DNA from 3 places in the Nonomuraea sp. NPDC049649 genome. Region 3 is predicted to be linked to each of the others. Evidence: riboswitches for the same ligand, from Rfam matches in the RefSeq annotation. Region 3 holds a riboswitch; each other region holds the start of a gene.
What was found. A riboswitch is a leader RNA that binds a small molecule or an ion and turns the genes downstream of it on or off. The one in region 3 is predicted to bind cobalamin.
Positions count from the first base shown of each region.

Region 1: another riboswitch for cobalamin. It lies ahead of AB0J42_RS24330 (VWA domain-containing protein); the one in region 3 lies ahead of AB0J42_RS27605 (ABC transporter substrate-binding protein).
Region 2: another riboswitch for cobalamin. It lies ahead of AB0J42_RS24285 (CbtB-domain containing protein); the one in region 3 lies ahead of AB0J42_RS27605 (ABC transporter substrate-binding protein).

Region 1 covers NZ_JBFAOH010000021.1:26,896-31,213, reverse strand. Annotated here, with positions in the region: gene AB0J42_RS24330 (VWA domain-containing protein) at 1-1,554, opposite strand, end outside; cobalamin riboswitch at 1,581-1,753, opposite strand; gene cbiE (precorrin-6y C5,15-methyltransferase (decarboxylating) subunit CbiE) at 1,771-2,994, shown strand; gene AB0J42_RS24320 (SAM-dependent methyltransferase) at 2,984-3,742, opposite strand; gene AB0J42_RS24315 (precorrin-2 C(20)-methyltransferase) at 3,739-4,318, opposite strand, start outside.
Region 2 covers NZ_JBFAOH010000021.1:18,739-23,056, forward strand. Annotated here, with positions in the region: gene AB0J42_RS24265 (hypothetical protein) at 1-179, opposite strand, end outside; gene AB0J42_RS24270 (pyridoxamine 5'-phosphate oxidase family protein) at 352-777, shown strand; gene AB0J42_RS24275 (histidine phosphatase family protein) at 778-1,332, opposite strand; gene AB0J42_RS24280 (CbtA family protein) at 1,334-2,065, opposite strand; gene AB0J42_RS24285 (CbtB-domain containing protein) at 2,074-2,262, opposite strand; cobalamin riboswitch at 2,295-2,424, opposite strand; cobalamin riboswitch at 2,462-2,655, shown strand; gene AB0J42_RS24290 (ABC transporter substrate-binding protein) at 2,787-3,758, shown strand; gene AB0J42_RS24295 (iron chelate uptake ABC transporter family permease subunit) at 3,755-4,318, shown strand, end outside.
Region 3 covers NZ_JBFAOH010000028.1:5,492-9,809, forward strand. Annotated here, with positions in the region: gene AB0J42_RS27595 (hypothetical protein) at 1-663, opposite strand, end outside; gene AB0J42_RS27600 (Gfo/Idh/MocA family oxidoreductase) at 736-1,590, shown strand; cobalamin riboswitch at 1,595-1,718, shown strand; gene AB0J42_RS27605 (ABC transporter substrate-binding protein) at 1,790-2,743, shown strand; gene AB0J42_RS27610 (iron ABC transporter permease) at 2,782-3,813, shown strand; gene AB0J42_RS27615 (ABC transporter ATP-binding protein) at 3,810-4,318, shown strand, end outside.

The DNA.
Region 1 (4,318 bases), on a different contig from region 3:
GGTCCTGTCGCCGACGTCGCGGCACTCGGCGGCTGCACCCTGGGCGGCGTGCCCCTGGGCGGCGTGGCGTTCTGCGGCGGCGCGCAGCGTCTCGACCAGGTGGAGCGGGCCGGTGCCCGTGCCGCTGCCGACGCGGCGTCCGCTGGAGCCCAGGGCTCTGCTGCGGCGACCGGGGCTGCCCTGGCCTACGCCGTCGACGGTGAAGAGCCGGGGCCGGTACGCCGCCTGGGCCCGATCGACGGTCTCGCCGCCCGGGGCGGCGGGCTGTCTGGAACGCTCGGGTTCCCTCGGGGATTCGGCTTCCGTGTCGGGGGCGGTGTCGGCGGGTTTGGGGCTGGTGTCGGCGGTCTCGTAGTCGGACGCCTCGGCCTGGTTCTCGACCGATGCCCCGCCGGGCGCGTCCCCGGCCTGGTCCTCGACCGGCGTCTCCCCTGCTCGCTCCTCGCCCGGTGCGTCCTCGGTCGGTGCTGCGCCGGGTGGGTCTCCGTCCGGCGGCTGCGGGGGTTGCGGTAGTTCGTCGTCGCCGAGTACGCGGTCGAGCAGGTCCTCGTCGATGCCGGGGGCGTCGAACGGGTTCCGGCGGCGGCGGTGCGGCAGCGCCAGCAGGGCCGCCGCCCGGATGTCGTCGCGGGTGACGTGCCGGCGGCCCGTCCAGGCGGCGTGGGCGACGGCGGTGCGGGCCGTGACGATGTCGGCGCGCAGGCCGTCCACCTCGAACGCGGCGCACACTTCGGCGATCTTGAACATGGCGGCGTCGCCCAGCAGCACGCCGCCGAGCCGGGCGCGGGCGTCGGCGATCCGGCGGGTCAGGTCGTCCTGCCGGTCGGCGTAGCGGGCCGCGAAGGCCGCGGGGTCGCGGTCGTACGCGAGGCGCCGGCGCACGATCTCGACGCGCCGGCCTGGGTCGCGCGGGGCGGCCGCCTCGACGGTCAGGCCGAACCGGTCGAGCAACTGGGGGCGGAGCTCGCCCTCCTCGGGGTTCATGGTGCCGATCAGTACGAAACGAGCCGCGTGGCTCAGCGACACCCCGTCGCGCTCGACGGTGACGCGGCCCGTCGCGGCGGCGTCCAGCAGGAGGTCCACCAGGTGGTCGTGGAGCAGGTTGACCTCGTCCACGTAGAGGACGCCGCGGTGCGCGCGGGCCAGCAGCCCCGGCTCGAACTCGACGGCTCCCCTGGTGAGCGCCTTCTCCAGGTGCAGCGACCCGAGCACTCTGTCCTCGGTCGCTCCGACGGGCAGTTCGACGAGCCGCACCGGCCTGCCGGCCACCTCGGCGCCGGAGCCGAAGGGGCCGTCCGGTGACGACTCGGCCGGATCGCGCGGGTCGACGGAGAAGCGGTCTCCCTCGTACACCTCGATCCACGGAAGGACGTCGGCGAGGCCGCGGACGGTGGTGGACTTCGCGGTCCCCTTCTCGCCGCGGACGAGGACGCCGCCGATCTCCGGGCTGATCGCGGTGAGGACGAGGGCGAGGCCCATGTCGCCGAGGCCGGAGGCCGTCGAGGGGTCGTACTCGCAGCCGAGGATGGCAGAGAAGGGGTATTTCGTTGGCACGTGTGAGGCTCCCGCTCGCTAGGCCAGACGTCATCGACACGCGAGGCCGGTCTTCGGACTTGTCGAGTCGCTCACGAGGAGTGCTCGATTCACCGCAGCGGGCCTGTGCCGGAATCTCACCGGCTTCCCAGATTCTCCCCGTTGACCTTCCCCACCGTTTCCGATGGCTGGGCGCGGGGGCACCTCACGTTGACCACCACGATAGCCTCCCTTGACGTGCCAGTCTCCACAGGCCCTCTGCTGACCGTCGTCGGCGTCGGCGCGGACGGGCGGCTCGACGAGACCGCCGCCGCGCTGGTCCGCGACGCCGAGGTGCTGCTCGGCGGCCGTCGTCATCTGGCGGCCGTCCCCGAGGTGGCGGGTCAGCGGCGGCTGCCGTGGCCGTCGCCGCTGGCGGAGGGGCTGCCTGAGCTGCTGGACGGGCTGCGGGGGCGCCGCGTGGTGGCCCTGGCGTCCGGTGACCCGATGCTGTCGGGCGTCGGCACGACCCTGGTCCGTCTGCTGGGGGCCGGCGGCGTGCGGGTGCTCCCCGCGGTCTCCTCGCCCGCGCTGGCGCGGGCGCGCATGGGCTGGTCGGCCGAGGAGTCGGTGGTGGTGACCCTGGTGGGGCGGCACGAGGCCCGGCTGCTGCGGGAGGTCGCCCCGGGGCGGCGGCTGCTCCTGCTGACCTCCGGCCCCGGGACGCCGGCGGTCGTGGCCGGGCTGCTGGTGGACTCCGGCAACCCGGACGCGGTCGTCACGCTGCTCGGTGATCTGGGGAGCCCGGAGGAGTCGCGGGTGACCCGGACGGCCCGTGAGTGGGTGGACGTGCCCCCCGGCGAGGTTCCCGCCCTGCACGTGCTGGCCGTCGAGATCCCGGCGGCGAGCATCGGCTGGTCCTCGGCCTGGGTCGCGGGCCTGCCCGATGACGTCTTCGAGCATGACGGGCAGCTCACCAAGCGTGATCTGCGCGCCTCGGCGCTGGCCCGCCTCCGGCCCGCGCCCGGTCAGCATCTGTGGGACGTCGGGGCGGGGGCGGGGTCGGTCGGCATCGAGTGGCTGCGGGCGCATCCGGCGTGCCGGGCGACCGCCGTGGAGGCCGATCCGGCGCGTGCCGCGCGGATCGTGCGCAACGCCGTCCGGCTGGGTGTGCCGGACCTCCGCGTGGTCGAGGGGCGGGCGCCGGAGGCGCTCGCGGGTCTCGACGCCCCCGACGCGATCTTCGTCGGGGGCGGGGCGAGCAGGCCCGGTGTGCTCGACGTCTGCCTCTCGGCTTTGCGGCCGGGCGGGCGGCTGGTGGTGCACGGTGTCACGCTGGAGACCGAGCAGGTGCTGGCGGAGGCGTTCCGTGCCCGCGGCGGGGAGCTGACCCGGATCGCGGTGGAGACCGCCCGCCCGGTGGGGACGTTCACCGGGTGGACGCCGGCGCGCACCGTGACGCAGTGGAGTCTCAGTCTCTGAGCTTCGCCGACCGGTCCCGTCCGGCGCTGTAGAGGTAGGACTCCCCTCCGCCTCTCTGGTCGAGCGCCCGCCCGACCATGATCACTGCCGCCTGCCGGAGCCCGGCCTCCTCTACCTGGTCCGCGATCGTGCCGACCGTCCCGTGCAGGACCAGTTCCTGCGGCTGGCTGGCGCGGTACACGACGGCCACCGGGCAGTCCGGGCCGAGCACCGGCTCCAGTTCCGCCATCAGCTCGCGGGTCCGGGTGATCGCGAGGTGGAGCACGAGGGTCGCGCCGGTCGCCGCGAACGCGGTCAGCGACTCGCCCTGCCCCATCGGGGTGGAGCGGGCGCGCGTACGGGTCAGCACCACCGACTGGGCGACGAGCGGCACGGTCAGTTCGCTGCCCACCCGAGCGGCGGCCGCGGCGTACGCGGGGACGCCGGGGGTGACCTGCCAGGAGACGCCCGCCGCGGCCAGGCGGCGGGTCTGTTCGTGCAGGGCCGAGTAGAGCGACGGGTCGCCCGACGTCAGCCGCACAATCCGGCGGCCCGCCCGCGCCGCGTCCACGAGGAGTGGGGTGATCTCGTCCAGGTTCAGGTGCTGGGTGTCCACGAGTTCCGCTTGCGGGCCGCAGTGCGCCAGCACGCCGGGGTCGAGGTAGGTGCCGGGGTAGAGGACGAGGTCGGCCTCGGCGAGCAGCCGCGTGGCGCGTACGGTCAGCAGGTCGGCCGCGCCCGGCCCGGCGCCGACGAAGTGGACGGTCACCGGACGTACCTCGGGGTCCAGACCCCGGCGGCGGAGACGCGGGTGGACGAGGCGCCCACGATCAGCAGGCATCTCATGTCGATGGCCGCCGGGTCCAGTTCGCCCAGCGTGGTCACGGTCAGCGACTCCCCGGCGCGGCCCACGTCGCGGCCGACCACGACGACGGTGCCGGGGCCGCGGTGCTTCAGCAGCACGTCACGGGCGGTCGCGATCTGCCGGGTGCGGCTGCGCGAGGCCGGGTTGTAGATCGCCAGGACCAGGTCGGCCTCGGCGACGGCGCGCAGTCTCCGCTCGATGACCTCCCACGGTTTGAGCCGGTCCGACAGGCTCAGCACCGCGAAGTCGGCGCCGATCGGAGCTCCGGCGCGGGCCGCCACCGCCTGGACGGCGCTGACGCCGGGCAGGACGCGCACGGTCACCTCGGCGAAGGCCGGGTCCTCGGCCGCCTCGAAGACGGCGGCGGCCATCCCGAAGATCCCGGCGTCGCCGCCGGAGACCACCGCGACCTTCTCGCCGCGCCGGGCGAGGTCGAGGGCGAACCTGGCCCGCTCCACCTCGACGGTGTTGCCCGACGCG
Region 2 (4,318 bases), on a different contig from region 3:
GAGCAGGCGGCGAGCAGCACGCCCCCGCCGCGCTGACAGGCTCCGATGGCGTACGCCCCGGCCCAGGTCAGCATCAGCGCCGGCACCAGGACACCGGGCGCTATGGCGGCGCCACCGGCCAGAACGTGCATCCCGGCCGACACCAGGACGCAGGCCACGGCGAACACCGTGGCACGCAAGGCACGTAGGAGGGGCCTGCCGACATGCACGTGCCAATCGTTCCACGCAGGCGTGCCGCTGACACCCCGCGAAGCCTGTACGGAGCGGTACGCGGTGAGTCGCCGCAGGCTGAGGGCACACCGGTCGTGAACCTTTCACGCCGATGCCGGACAGCCGCGTCACCAGCTGCGGATGTACGATGCTGCTCTCGCGGAGCAGCTGAGGAGGGTCGTGAACCTGGCCGAGCAGGGGGAGGGGTTCGCCGCGTTCTGGCAGGAGCGGCACCTGTGCACTCTTTCGACCGCCCGCTCCGCCGGGCCGCCGCACGTGGTGCCGGTGGGGGCGACCCTGGATCTGGAGACCGGCATCGCCCGCGTGATCACCTCCGGGACCTCGTACAAGGCCAGGCTCATCGGGGAGACCGGCGCGCCGGTGGCGCTGTGCCAGGTGGACGGCCGCCGGTGGTCGACGCTGGAGGGCCGGGCCGTGGTACGGACCGAACCCGAGCAGGTCGCGGACGCCGAGCGCCGCTACGCCGCCCGCTACAAGCCGCCCCGGCCGAACCCGTCCAGGGTGGTCCTGGAGATCGAGGTCACTCGCGTGCTGGGCAACGCGTGATCACAACGGGCGGTTGACGTGGGCGACCCGCCAGCCGTCCCTGGTGACGGTAAGCCGGGTGGTGGACAGGGGAGCCAGGTCGAAGCGGGCGGCGCCGAGCGGGCCGAGCCCGAGCGCGTGAGCCAGCGCCGCCCGGATCGTGCCGACACCGCAGACCACGACTCCGTCCGGCTCCTCCCGCACGCCGTCGAGCCAGCGCGCCACCCTGGCGGCGTGCGCGGTCAGCGGCTCACCGCCGTGCGGAGCGGCGCCGGGGTCTGACAGCCACAGGGCGAGCGCGTCCGGCTCTTCTTCCGCGACTCGCTCGTACGACAGACCGCCCCACCGGCCGCAGTCCGCCTCCGCGAGCGCGGCCGTCTCACGCACCGCCAGCCCCAGCGCAACGGCGGTCTGCCGCGCGGCGCTCACCGGAGCGACCCAGGCCGCCGTGACCCCGGCGAACCCCGCCGAGGCCACGACGACGGCCCGGGTCAGGCTGGAGGGGTCCGCGTCCTCGTCCGTGGGGAAGCAGGAACCGCGCGTACCCGGGGTGGTGGCGTGCCGGATGAACAGCACGTCAGCCTGGCGCGGCGGCGCCCACCGGAGCCGCGCCGCGCTGGGCCGCCCGGTCGCAGGCCCAGCCGAAGAGCGCGCCGAAGGCCGCCCAGAAGACGAGTTGGGTGCCGATCGAGGCGAGCCGGAACTCCCACAGCAGCGTGCCGGGGAAGCCGTCGGGCACCTCGTCGACCGTGGGCAGCAGCACCCAGGCGGCCACCACCGGCAAGAGGAACGCCACCACGGAGGCGAGCCATCGGGGCCACGGTCCGGCGTGGACGCGGCGGGACGTCGCCACCGCGATCGCCGCCGCGGCCAGCCCGACGAGGACCATCACCACGTACAGGAAGGTCCGGCTGTCGATGGTCTCGGGGTCGCCGACGGCAGGCGGGTTGGCCGGATATTTCAGGAATGGGACGAGAATGACCGCGACGAACGCCGTCCCCGCCGCCGCCAGCGCCAGCAGCCCGTCCGACCGCGGCCCGACCCGCCCGCGCAGCCCGGCGAACACCAGCGCGAAGATCCCGCCCACGGCCACCCCGTACAGCCCGGTCGCGAGGAACAGCCCCGCCTTCTGCACCGGCCTGCTGACCTCGGCCTCCGAGCCGTGGCCGTGCGAGTGCCCGTCCGCGGCCTCTTCCAGCGCGATCGCCGCGTCCACCTGCGGTTCCCCGAAGGCGAAGGCGAATCCGCCCGCGATCAGTCCGGCCAGGAGCCCCAGGAGCAGGCCCCTGACCACGAAGGTCCGTACCACGCCGTCCCCTAGTGGCACGGCACGCCGAGCAGGTGCCGCCCGTCGTGCATCAGCTCGTGCAGGAAGGCGCCCGTCTGCGAGACCGCGCCGTTGTCCATCAGGACGAGGTACGCCACGAGCAGCAGCACAGGCACGGCGAGCAGCCAGGGGCCGAGCCGTGGAAAGGGAATGGCAGACGGGGTGGACAGCCCGCTCATCGATCCTCCTCAGGGTTGACGCGTCCCATGTACCGAGGTCACGGCTGCCAAGCGACCTGGCTCCCGGGATCTGCGTCCCGGATACAGTGGCGCGTCCGCACCGGCTTCTCACCGGATTTCCCTTGGACAACCGTGAAATCCACCGGAACGTATCCTTTCTCCCCGTCCCCGTCAATGTGCCCAGGCTGTTCCGAAGGTGCAGGAACATCTATGAGACGATGCCGGACGTAGGCGACGGCGGAACGAGGAAGCCGGTGTGAATCCGGCGCGGTCCCGCCACTGTGACCGGCGAGCGGACCCCGAACACGCCACTGCCCGTGCGGGTGGGAAGGCCGGGGCGAGCGCTGACCCGGGAGCCAGGAGACTCACGCGGTCGCCTCCTCGAAGAAATTGGGGCGGATCTCCCCAAGAGAGGACGGTGGCCGCCATGCCACGATGCCGACACGACGCCATTTCCCCTGCTCGGCGTGGGCGCCTGCTTGACCGATCCCGCCCTGTCACGCCGGTCAGGAAAGGCTCCGCCCATGACGAGCTCACGCTCGCTCCCTTTCACGATCCTGCTGGTCGTCGCGCTGATGACTGGATGCGGCACCGCGCAGGTCTCCCCGCCCCGGCCCACCGCCGCCGGCTACCCGGTCACGGTGACCAACTGCGGGGTGACCACCACGTACCAGCGGCCCCCGCAGCGGGCGGTCACGATGAACCAGCACGTCACCGAGATCATGCTGGCCCTCGGGCTGGAGAGGTCGATGGCCGGCACCGCCTTCCTGGATGACCGCATCCCGCCCGAGTACCGAGCCGCCTACGACAGCGTGAAGGTGCTCGCGGAGGAGTATCCGTCGTACGAGGTCCTGCTGTCGGCCGAGCCCGACTTCGTGTACGGCGGGTTCCGCAGCGCCTTCGACGAGGGAGGGCGCAGCAGGGAAGCGCTGGCCAAGGCCGGGATCGACGCGTACCTCAGCCTGGAGGCCTGCCCGGACGGCCCGGTGACCGTGGATCTCCTGGAGGAGGAGATCCGTACCATCGGCCGGATCTTCGGCGTGCGGGACCGCGCCGAACGGCGCGTCGCGGAGATGCGCGCCGTGCTGGAGAGCGTCGAGGAGAAGGTGCGGGGCGCCGAGCCGGTCAAGGTGTTCGTGTACGACAGCGGCGACAAGACAGCGTTCACCGCGGGCGGGGCCGGCATCGGCAACGACATGATCAGCCGGGCCGGGGGCGTGAACCTCTTCGCCGACCTGGGCAAGGCGTTCGGCGACGTGTCGTTCGAGCAGGTGGCCGACCGCGCGCCCGAGGCGATCGTCATCTACGACTACGGCGACCGGCCGGTGGCGGACAAGAAGAGGTTCCTCCTGTCCAGCCCGGCGCTCAAGGACGTCCCGGCGATCAAGCAGCAGCGGTTCGCGGTGCTGCCGCTGTCGGCCACGGTGCTCGGCGTCCGGGTGCCGGAAGGGGTCGAGTCGCTGGCCGGGCAGCTCCACCCGGACCGCTTCTCGTGACCGCGCTCGCCGCCGCCGTGCCCCGCCTGCCGTACGCGCTGGTCCTGACCCTGCTCGCCGCCCTCGTCCTGGCAGCGGCCACGGCCGGGATCGCGGCCGGGTCCGTCCCGCTGGCCGCCGGCGAGGTGTGGGGCATCCTCGCCCACCGGGCCGTGCCCGCGCTGGTCGACCCCACCTGGCCGCCGGTCAGGGAGACGATCGTGCTGGACGTGCGGGCGCCGCGCGTGCTGCTGTGCGGCGTCGCCGGGGCGGCGCTGTCGGTCTGCGGGATGGCCCTGCAAGCCCTCGTGCGCAACCCGCTGGCCGACCCGATGCTGCTGGGCGTCTCGTCCGGGGCGAGCGTCGGCGCGGTGCTCGTCCTGGTCCTCAACCTCACGGTGTTCGGCGCGTTCTCGCTGCCGCTGGCCGCGTTCATCGGGGCGCTGGGCGCGCTGACGCTGGTGTACGTCCTGGCCCGCTCCGGCGGCCGGATGACCACGGTCCGGCTCATCCTGGCCGGGGTGGCGACGGCCGAAGTGCTCTCGGCGATCGCCGGCTACCTCATCGTCACCTCCGGCGAC
Region 3 (4,318 bases):
GTAGACGGCGATCGCCCGGAGCTGCGGATGCGTCAGCGTGAACCGGACCCCCTCCACCGCCTCCCCCCACAGCCCCGCCCGCGGCGGTGCGGGCTCCTCGGCCACGTCCACCTGCCGGAACAGCAGCGCCGCGACCACGAACCCCGCGGCGGGCACCGCCAGCACCGTCACTACGAGCGGCGTGTACAACGGCCCCATGGTTGCGGCGGAGATCAGCGCCCCCGCCGAGGCGACCCCGTACAGCAGCGCGTTCACCGGCACGAACCGGTCCCGCCCGGTCACCGCCGGGAGGTAGGCCTCCACCGACAGCACACTCGTGAAGGCCACCAGCATCACGGCCCCGAGCGCCAGCATGAGGTGAACCTGCGTGACCGTGCCGGTCAGGACGGCGGGCACGAGCGAGCCGAGCGCGACCGCCCCGGCCACTCCCGACCAGACCAGCGCCGACCGGCGTGCCACCCGGTCCACCAGCACGCCCAGCGGCACCGGCAGCAGGAGCGCCAGCAGGCCTGCCAGCAGGATCACCGGCAACACGTCGAGGAGGCCATCCATGTCCAGGAACACGAGGAAGACGCCGGCCAGGCTCGTTTCGGCCCATAACGCAATCTGGAGGACCACGGCACCCGCGACGAAGGGCACGAGAGGCCGGTTGGAAGTGATCATGACGGCATCGTGTCATCGCGCGTGTCCGAGTAGGGTCACGAATCGGGACTGATCACGTGGAAAGGGATCACGATGGAGCCGGTGGCCGTCGGGCTGGTCGGAGCGGGACCGTGGGCCGAGATGGCGCACGCGCCTATGCTGGCCGCGGGCCCGCACACCAGGCTGGCCGGCGTCTGGGCGCGCAGGCCCGAGTCGGCCGCGCGGCTCGGCGCGCCCGTGTACGAGCGGCTGGAGGAGCTGTTCGACGCGTGCGAGGCGTTCGCGTTCTGCGTGCCGCCCGCGGTCCAAGCGGAGCTCGCGGTGCGGGCCGCGCGGGCGGGCAAGGCGCTGCTGCTGGAGAAACCGCTCGGCGACTCGCTGGCGAGCGCGCGCCGCCTCGCCGACGCGGTCGCCGAGTCGGGCGTGCCGAGCCAGCTCGTGCTCACCCTGCGGTACGCGGCGGGCACTCGGGCCTTCCTTGACCGGTGCCGTGAGATCGAGCCGTTCGGCGGGCACGCCGCGAACATCTCCGGCGTCCTCACCGGCGACCATCCGTTCGCCACCCCGTGGCGGCTGGAGCGGGGCGCGCTGCTCGACGCCGGGCCGCACATGCTGGACCTCATGGACGCCGCGCTCGGCCGCATCACCGGGGTGCGTGCCCACGGCCACCCGCTGCGCTGGACCGGGCTGCTGCTGGAGCACGAGGGCGGCGCGGTCAGCGAGATCTCGCTGACCCAGGCCGCGGCCGGCGACCCGCCGCCCGCCACCGCGGCCGTGTACGGCAGGAAGGGCACCGCGGTGCTGACCCCGGGCGGCGATCCGCTGCCCCTGGTGGCCGAGGAGTTCGCCCGCACGGTCCGGGAAGGCGGGCATCCGCTCGACGCCGCCCGCGGCCTCCACCTCCAGCAGGTGATCGAGGAGGCGGAGATCCAGCTCCGTACCCCTTGACGCCGACGCCTAAAGGAGGATTGATAGCGTTTGTCCGACGCGCAGTGCCGCAGCGAAGTCCGGTGAGAGTCCGGCGCTGTCCCGCAACTGTCATAGCCAGGTCGCCTGCCACTGCGTGACGTCATCATCCCTCGTGGAAAAGGGTGATCCGTCGCTTATCGCGGGTCTCTCGGTTCCGACAGTGTGAAAGGACTCTCTCGTGAGGCCCGTACGCAAGGCCCTCGCGGGCGCGCTGCTGGGAACGCTGCTCCTGGCCGGCTGCGGCCAGACCGGCACGACAGCCAACCCCGCCCCCGCCACCAGCCAGACCGCCACCACCGAGACCGGCGCCGGCTTCCCCGTGACGGTGGAGGCCGCCAACGGCAAGGTCACCATCGAGAAGAAGCCCGAGCGCATCGTCTCCCTGTCGAGCGTCCACACCGAGTCGCTCTTCGCCATCGGCGCCGGCCCCCAGGTGATCGCGGTCGACGACCAGTCGAACTACCCGCCCGAGGCGCCCAGGACCGAGCTGTCCGGCTTCAAGCCGAACGTCGAGGCGATCGTCGCCCAGAAGCCCGACCTGGTCGTGGTCAGCGACGACATCGACCACGTGGTCGCCGAGCTGACCAAGGTGAACGTCCCCGTCCTGCACGAGCCCGCCGCCGAAACCCTCGACGAGGCGTACCAGGAGATCCTCGACCTCGGCACCGCCACCGGCAACCTGGCCAAGGCCGAGGAGGTGGTCGACGGCATGAAGACCGCCCTGGACGAGCTGGCCGCCGGGGCCGCCGCCGGGAAGGGCCTGACCTACTACCACGAGCTCGACGAGACCCCGTACTCGCTCACGTCCAAGACGTTCATCGGCCAGATCTACGCCCTCTTCGGCCTGACCAACATCGCCGACGAGGCACCGGACGCGGCGGGCGGCTACCCCAAGCTGTCGGCCGAGTTCATCGCCCAGGCCGACCCCGACCTGATCTTCCTGGCCGACGTGAAGTGCTGCCGGCAGAACAAGGAGACCCTGGCCCAGCGCCCCGGCTGGAAGAACCTCACCGCCGTCAAGAAGGACCGGGTCATCGAGCTCGACGACGACATCGCCTCCCGCTGGGGGCCGCGCGTCGTCGACCTGGCGAAGGCCATCGGTGACGCGGTGGCGAAGACGGCCTCGGAGTAGTGCTCGCCGAGCAGGCCACCGGGCGGGCGCAGGACCCGGTGGCGCAGGTCAAGCCCGCCCGGGCCCGCCCGGGCGCGCTGCTCGTGGGGCTGGCGCTGCTGGCCGCCGTCATGATCGCCGGGCTGCTGGGCGGCGCCGCCGACATCGCGCCCTGGCAGGTCGTCCTCCAGGTCGCCGACTGGCTGCCGCTGGTGTCCGTCGACTCCGGGCTGGCGCCCGTCGAACAGGGGCTGCTGTACGAGCTGCGGCTGCCCAGGGTGCTGCTGGCGGCCGTGGTCGGCGGGCTGCTGGCCATGGCCGGGGCGGGATACCAGGGCGTCTTCCGCAACCCGCTGGCCGACCCGTACCTGCTGGGCGCCGCCGCCGGGGCCGGGCTGACCACCACCGTGGCCGTCGTGCTGCTGCCCGACTCGGCGCCCAGCACGCCCGTCGCGGCGTTCGTCGGCGCCGTCGGTGGCGTCTTCCTCGCCTACGGGCTGGGCAGCGCCGCCGGGAGGAACGGGGGCACCGCGACGCTGGTGCTGGCCGGGGTGGCCGTCACCTCGTTCCTCACCGCGGTCCAGACGTTCGTGCAGCAGCTCGGGGTCGAGGAGCTGCGGCGCGTCTACTCCTGGATCCTGGGCGACGTCGGCGGCGGCTGGGAACAGGTCCGGCTTGTCCTGCCGTACGCGGCCGTCGCCGCGGCGGTGCTGATGGTGCACGGGCGGATGCTGGACGTGCTCGCGGTCGGCGACGAGGAGGCCGGCGCGCTCGGTGTGCGGGCGGCCCGCGTCCGGTTCGTGGTGCTGCTGGCCGCCTCCCTGGCCACCGCCGCCGCGGTGGCGGTCAGCGGGCTCATCGGGTTCGTCGGCATCGTCGTGCCGCACGTGGTGCGGCGGCTCGCCGGCGGCTCCTACCGCAGCGTGCTGCCGCTCTCGCTGATCGGCGGCGCGACCTTCCTGGTCCTCGCCGACCTGCTCGCGCGGACCGTCATCGCCCCCGCCGAGCTGCCCATCGGGGTCGTCACCATGTTCGTCGGCGCGCCGTTCTTCGTGGCCGTGCTGCGCATGACGCGGGGGACCGCGACATGATCCGGGCCGAATCACTGTCGGTACGGCTCGGCGGGCGCGACGTGCTGCACCGGGTGGACCTGCACGTGCACCGGGGCGAGTGGCTCGCGGTCATCGGGCCCAACGGCGCCGGCAAGTCCACGCTGCTCAAGGCCGTCATGGGCGTGCTCGACCACCAGGGGGAGGTGGCCATCGAAGGGCGGCCCGGCCACGGGCTCAAACCCCGCGAACGGGCCCGGCTGATCGCCTACGCGCCGCAGACGCCCGCCCTGCCGCCCGACATGACGGTCTTCGACTACGCGCTGCTCGGACGTACCCCGTACATCCCCTACCTCGGACGGGAGAGCCGCCGCGACCGGGAGATCACCGCGGGCGTGCTGGCGCGGCTCGGACTGACCTCCTTCGCCGCCCGCCGGGTCGGCGAGCTGTCCGGCGGCGAGCGGCAGCGGGTGGTGCTCGCCCGCGCGCTCGCCCAGCAGGCGCCGGTGCTGCTGCTCGACGAGCCCACCACCGCGCTCGACCTCGG